2 linked regions of the Rubrivivax gelatinosus IL144 genome follow. The protein of the gene in region 1 interacts with the protein of each later gene in a pairwise test. Links are inferred from orthologs where the notes say so. Each region holds a gene or a part of one and is shown on either strand. Other genes may lie near its edges.

Region 1 (3,229 bases):
CAGCAGGAGCGCCAGCGCGCCTGGCAGCGCGCCGCGACCGCCGAGGCGCCGCCGCGCCCGCCGATGCCGACCTCGCAGCTGCCGCTGATGACCAGCGAGATCCCGATGCCGCCGCCGGCACCGCTGGTGCCGCCGCCGCGGCCGCCGGTCGAGCCCGCGACGTCGGGCCCCGAGGTCCACGAGATCCACAGCGAACGCACGCAGATCCTGCCCACCGGCTCGCGTGCCGACGAAGGCGCGCCGCGCGACGTCACGATCGAGGAGCTGCTCGACCTGGAGCAGCAGGCCGAGTTCTTCATCGTGCTCGGCCAGGACGACGCGGCCATCGACCTGCTCGTCGAGCACCTGCGCGACACCGGCGGCGGCAGCCCGCTGCCCTACCTGAAGCTGCTGGAGATCTACCGCCGCCGCGGCGAGCGCGAGGCCTACGAGCGCACGCGCGAGCGCTTCAACCGCCGCTTCAACGCCTACGCGCCGGAGTGGGAAGCCGACCTGCAGCACGGCCGCTCGCTGGACGACTACCCCGGCGTGCTGCCGCGACTGCAGCAGGTCTGGGGCCGGCCGCTGGACGCGATGGCCGAGCTGGAGGCGCTGCTGTTCCGCAAGTCGCGTGGCGAGCTGTTCGACCTGCCGGCCTACCGCGAGGTGCTGTTCCTGTACTCGCTGGCGCGCGACCTGCTGGACCGCGAGGCCGTCGAGAGCGGCACCGTCGACCTGCTGCTGCCGCTGACCGAGGAAGCCGAGTTCGGCATGACCTCGCCGCACCCGTACCTGACGCTGGAGCGCGATTCGGTCTTCGACCCAGGCATCGCCGAGCCGCCGTCGGTGGCGGCGATCGACCTCGACCTGAGCGAACTCGAGACCGAGTCCGATCCGGGCCCGCCGACGGCACCCGACGGCGGTCTGAACCTGATCCCGCCGCGCGGCTGAGCGTCCTTCAGAGTCTGGCCAGGCGCTCCAGCGCGCGCTCGAGCGTCTCGTCGCGCTTGGCGAAACACAGCCGCGCGAAACGCTGCTCGAAGCCGCCGTCGTAGAAGGCCGAGATCGGGATCGCGGCGACGCCGATCTCGCGCGTCAGCCACTGGCAGAACTCGGCTTCGGGCAGGTCCGAGACCGCCGAGTAGTCGACGCTCTGGAAGTAGCTGCCTTCGCAGGGCAGCAGCTTCAGCCGGCTCGCGGCCAGCCCGGCGCGGAACAGGTCGCGCTTGCGCTGGTAGAAGGCCGCCAGGCCGAGGTAGGGCGCGGGGTCGGCGAGGTAACGCGCCAGCGCGTGCTGCATCGGCGTGTTGACCGTGAAGACGTTGAACTGGTGCACCTTGCGGAACTCGGCCGTCAGCGCCGCCGGCGCCGCCACCGTGCCGACCTTCCAGCCGGTGACGTGAAACGTCTTGCCGAAGCTGGAGACGACGAAGGCGCGCGCGGCCAGTTCGGGGATAGCCGAGGCGCTGACGTGCTCGGCGCCGTCGAACACCATGTGCTCGTAGACCTCGTCGGCGATCAGCAGCACGTCGGTGGGCGCGAGGATCTCGGCCAGGCGCTGCATCTCGGCGCGGGTCCAGACGACCGCCGCCGGGTTGTGCGGCGTGTTGACGATGATCGCGCGGGTGCGCGGCCCGATGGCCGCGGCGATGCGCTCGAAGTCGGGGCGGAAGCTGCCCGGGGTCAGCGGCACGCGCACGACGCGGCCGCCGGCGAGTTCGATGTTCGGCGCGTAGCTGTCGTAGCAGGGCTCGAGCACGATGACCTCGTCGCCCGGGTGCACGCAGGCCAGCACCGCGGTGAGGATGGCCTGGGTCGCGCCGGCGGTGACGGTGATCTCGCGCTCGGGGTCGTAGCTGCGGCCGTACAGCGCCGCGATCTTGGCCGCCACCGCCTGGCGCAGTGCCGGCACGCCGGCCATCGGCGGGTACTGGTTCAGACCCTCGCGCATCGCGTCGTTGACGCGGTCGAGCAGGGCCGGGTCGCAGTCGAAGTCGGGGAAGCCCTGGCCGAGGTTGACGGCGCCGCACTCGGCGGCCAGGGCCGACATCACGGTGAAGATCGTCGTGCCGACCTTCGGCAGCCGGCTGGGCAGCGACGGGGTGCGGGGTTCGTTCATCAGAGGTTGTAGTCGGAGCCTTCGCCGGCCATCGCGCGCTGCACCAGCGACGCCGACAGGCGATCGGACAGCTGTTCGGCGAAGGCGTAGACGAAGTGGCGCAGATAGGCGCCGCGCTTGAAGGCGACGCGCGTGACGTTGCTGCCGAAGAGCTGGCCCACCGGGCGCGCGACCAGGCCCGAGTCGGGCGGGTCGTCGCGCACCGCGGTCTCGGCGACGATGCCCACGCCCATCCCCAGGCGCACGTAGGTCTTGATGACGTCCGAGTCGATCGCCTCGAGCGCCAGCACCGGCTTCAGCCGGGCGCGAGCGAAGGCCTGGTCGATGCGCGTGCGGCCGGAGACGGTGGCGTGGTAGAGCACCAGCGGCTCGGCGGCCAGCTGTTCCAGCGTGATGCGTTCCACCGTCGCCAGCGGATGCTCGGGCGGCACCACCATCACGTGCTGCCATTCGTAGCAGGGCAGGGTGACGAGATCCTCGTAATGCGCCAGCGCCTCGGTGGCCAGGCCGACCTCGGCGACGTCGTCGAGCAGCATGCGTGCGACCTGCTCGGGCATGCCCTGGTGCAGCACGACCTGCACCTTCGGGAAACGCTTGCGCAGCTGGGCGATCGGCCCGGGCAGGAAGTAGCGCGCCTGGGTGTGCGTCGTCGCGATCGACAGCGTGCCCGCGTCCTGCTTGGAGAACTGCTCGCCGATGCGCTTCAGGTTGGCGACCTCGCGCATGATGATCTCGATCGACTTCAGCACCTCCTGCCCCGGTTCGGTGACGCGGCGCAGGCGTTTGCCGTGGCGGGCGAAGATGTCGACGCCGAGCTCCTCCTCGAGCTCGAGGATCGCCTTGCTGATCCCGGGCTGCGAGGTGAACAGCGCCTTGGCGGTCTCGGTGAGGTTCAGGTTGCGGCGCACCGCCTCCTGGACGAATCGGAACTGGTGCAGGTTCATCCGGGCCTCGTGGGGGTCAGGTGCCGAGCGCACGCACGGCGGCGGCGGCCATCGCGGCCACGACCTCGGGCGCCGCGCCGACGGCCGGCTGCAGCACGAAGCGCGTGCCCGGGTGGCGTGCGGCCAGCTGGTCCAGCAGCCCCGGCACGTCGCGGCGCACGTGGCCGCCGGCGCCCAGGAACAGCGG
Region 2 (3,181 bases), 1.4 Mb from region 1 along the record:
AAGAAGGACCAGGCGACGGCCCGCAGCGTGCGGGCCAGCGGCAGGCGGCGCGGCGCATTCACGTGCCGCCCCCGGGCGCCGGCGGCGTGCGCCCGCCGACTTCGAAGAAGGTGTAGGACAGCGTGATCGTCGTCACCTCGCGCGGCAGCTTGGGGTCGACGACGAAAACCACCGGCCAGCTGCGTTCCTCGCCCGGCTGCAGCGTCCATTGGCTGAAGCAGAAGCACTCGAGCTTGCCGAAGTGCGCCGCCGCGACCTGCGGGGCGTAGCTCGGGATCGCCTGCGCGGTCATCGCCACCGGCTGGCGGTTGCGGAACACGTAGTCCACCCGCGCCAGCTCGCCGGGGTGCACGCTCAGCGTGCGCTTCTCGGGCCGGAACTCCCAGGGCCCGCGCGCGTTGGCGTCGAACTCGATGACGACGCTGCGGCTGGTGTCGACCTGGGTGTTGGCCGCCGGCGCCGCGGCGCCGCCGGTGTTGAGTTCGGCGCGCGCCAGCACGTTGATGCCCAGCGCCTCGCAGATCGCGCGGTACATCGGCACCAGCGCGTAGCCGAAGCCGAACATCGCCGCGGCGACGACGGCGAGCTTGGCGAACAGCCGCCGGTTGTCGGCCAGCAGCGCCCGCGCCGTCACCAGCGCCCCCAGCTCATGCGCAGCACGAAGGCCAGCCCGAAAGCCAGCGCCAGCGCCGCCAGCCACAGCCCCAGGCGCCGGTTGGCGCGCCGGCGCGCTTCGTGCTCGTCGAGCGCCATCGTCGCGGCCCTCAGCGCAGGATGCGCGTGGCGCTGGCGTCCAGCCGCGGCGGCGTCTCGAAGCTGTGCCACGGCGCCGGCGACGGGATCTCCCACTCCAGGCCCTCGGCGCCGTCCCAGGGCCGGGCCGCCGCCGGCTCGCCCTTGCCGCGCATCATCGGCAGCACGACGAAGACGAAGAAGTAGACCTGCATGATCCCGAAGCCGAAGGCGCCGATCGTCGACAGCGCGTTGAAGTCGGCGAACTGCACCGGGTAGTCGGCGTAGCGCCGCGGCATGCCGGCCAGCCCGAGGAAGTGCATCGGGAAGAAGGCGACGTTGAAGAACACCAGCGACAGCCAGAAGTGCACCTTGCCGTGGAACTCCGAGTACATGCGCCCGGTCCACTTCGGCCCCCAGAAATAGACCCCGGCGAAGATCGCGTACAGCGAGCCGGCGACGAGCACGTAGTGGAAGTGCGCGACGACGTAGTAGGTGTCCTGCAGCTGGATGTCGATCGGCGCCATCGACAGGATCAGCCCGGTGAAGCCGCCGATCGTGAAGACGAAGAGGAAGCCGATGGCCCAGAGCATCGGCGTCTCGAAGCTCATCGAGCCCTTCCACATCGTCGCCGTCCAGTTGAAGATCTTCACGCCGGTCGGCACCGCGATCAGCATCGTCGCGTACATGAAGAACAGCTGGCCGGTGACCGGCATGCCCGTCGTGTACATGTGGTGCGCCCAGACGATGAACGACAGGATCGCGATCGAGGCCGTGGCGTAGACCATCGAGGTGTAGCCGAACAGCTTCTTGCGTGCGAAGGCCGGCAGGATGTGACTGATGATCCCGAAGGCCGGCAGGATCATGATGTAGACCTCGGGGTGGCCGAAGAACCAGAAGATGTGCTGGTACATCACCGGGTCGCCGCCGCCCGCGGGGTTGAAGAAGCTGGTGCCGAAGTGGCGGTCGGTCAGCGTCATCGTCACCGCGCCGGCCAGCACCGGCATCACCGCGATCAGCAGGTAGGCGGTGATCAGCCAGGTCCAGCAGAACAGCGGCATCTTCATCAGCGTCATGCCGGGTGCGCGCAGGTTCAGCACCGTGACGACGATGTTGATCGAGCCCATGATCGAACTCGCGCCCATCAGGTGGATCGCGAAGATCGCCGCGTCCATGCTGGGGCCCATCTGCAGCGTCAGCGGCGCGTACAGCGTCCAGCCGGTAGCCGGCGCGCCGCCGGGCATGAAGAACGAGCCGACGAGCAGCAGCGCCGCCGGGATCAGCAGCCAGAAGCTGAGGTTGTTCATGCGCGCGAACGCCATGTCCGACGCGCCGATCTGCATCGGGATCAGCCAGTTCGCGAAGCCGACGAAGGCCGGCATGATGGCCCCGAAGACCATGATCAGCCCGTGCATCGTCGTCAGCTGGTTGAACAGCTCGGGGTTGAAGAACTGCAGCCCGGGCTGGAACAGCTCGCTGCGGATCGCCAGCGCCAGCACGCCGCCGGTGATCAGCATCGCGAAGCTGAACAGCAGGTACATCGTGCCGATGTCCTTGTGGTTGGTGGCGTAGAGCCAGCGCCGCCAGCCCTGCGGCACGCCGTGGGCGTGCTCGTGCTGCGCGCCATGTGCTGGTCCGTGCGCGGGGCCGACCGGCGGCTCGAGGACAACGCTCATTCGGGGCTCCTGCCGCCTGCGGGCGGCGTCAAGGACGGGCCTGCGCGACCTGCGCGGGCTGCACCAGCACGCCGGTCTGGTTGCTCCAGGCGTTCTTCGTGAAGGTGATGACGGCGGCGATCTCGGTGTCCGACAGCGCCTTCCACGACGGCATCGCGCCGTTGGCCGCGCCGTGCAGCACGATGTCGATCTGGCGCGCCGGGTCGTCGCGCACGATGGCGCTGCCGTCCAACGGCTTGACCGGCCCGCCGCCCTTGCCGTCGGGGCGGTGGCAAGCGGCGCAGGTCGAGGCGTAGACCTGCTGGCCGCGCGCGACGAGTTCGTCCAGCGTCCAGATGCGGGTCGGGTCGTCAGCCGCGGCGGCCATCTCGCGCTTCTTGGCCTGCACCCAGGCGGCGTAGTCCGCGGCGCCGAGCACCTTCACGTGGATCGGCATGTACGCGTGCTCCTTGCCGCAGAGCTCGACGCACTGGCCGTAGAAGTCGCCGGTGCGCTCGGCGCGGAACCAGGTGTCGCGCACGAAGCCGGGGATCGCGTCCTGCTTGACGCCCAGCGCCGGCACGCCCCAGGCGTGGATCACGTCGTTGGCCGTCGTGACGATGCGCACCTTGCGCTGCACCGGCACGACCAGCGGGTTGTCGACGCGCAGCAGGTAGTCGTTGCCCTCGGGCCGGCCGGCGTCGGACATCTGGCGCTGGCGAACGTCCAGCGTCGACAGGAAGGCGATGCCCTCGCCTTCACCCTGCAGGTAGTCGTAGCCCCACTTCCACTGG

The links.
Region 2: the proteins of RGE_RS14215 (region 1) and ctaD interact in binary tests that used the Escherichia coli proteins (3 or more experiments, as listed by UniProt). The link is inferred for Rubrivivax gelatinosus IL144 from one-to-one orthologs.

Annotation. Positions count from the first base shown.
Region 1 is NC_017075.1:3,093,515-3,096,743, reverse strand. Bases 19-3,017 are described here. They hold RGE_RS14215 (pyridoxal phosphate-dependent aminotransferase), read right to left. Parts: upstream 2,099-3,017; coding sequence 938-2,098; downstream 19-937. Other genes in these bases: RGE_RS14210 (CysB family HTH-type transcriptional regulator), read right to left, coding at 2,098-3,017; RGE_RS14220 (hypothetical protein), read left to right, coding at 19-930. Outside these bases: more of RGE_RS14220, read left to right, coding at 1-18; more of RGE_RS14210, read right to left, coding at 3,018-3,042; RGE_RS14205 (sirohydrochlorin chelatase), read right to left, coding at 3,059-3,229. UniProt on the Escherichia coli protein: Shows aminotransferase activity with methionine and histidine as substrates, and to a lesser extent also with phenylalanine.
Region 2 is NC_017075.1:4,488,636-4,491,816, forward strand. The notes cover bases 87-3,037. They hold ctaD (cytochrome c oxidase subunit I), read right to left. Parts: upstream 2,409-3,037; coding sequence 765-2,408; downstream 87-764. Other genes in these bases: RGE_RS20395 (cytochrome c oxidase assembly protein), read right to left, coding at 87-634; RGE_RS24765 (cytochrome oxidase small assembly protein), read right to left, coding at 631-753; coxB (cytochrome c oxidase subunit II), read right to left, coding at 2,437-3,037. Outside these bases: RGE_RS20390 (DUF2970 domain-containing protein), read right to left, coding at 1-62; more of RGE_RS20395, read right to left, coding at 59-86; more of coxB, read right to left, coding at 3,038-3,181. UniProt on the Escherichia coli protein: Cytochrome bo(3) ubiquinol oxidase is the terminal enzyme in the aerobic respiratory chain of E.coli that predominates when cells are grown at high aeration.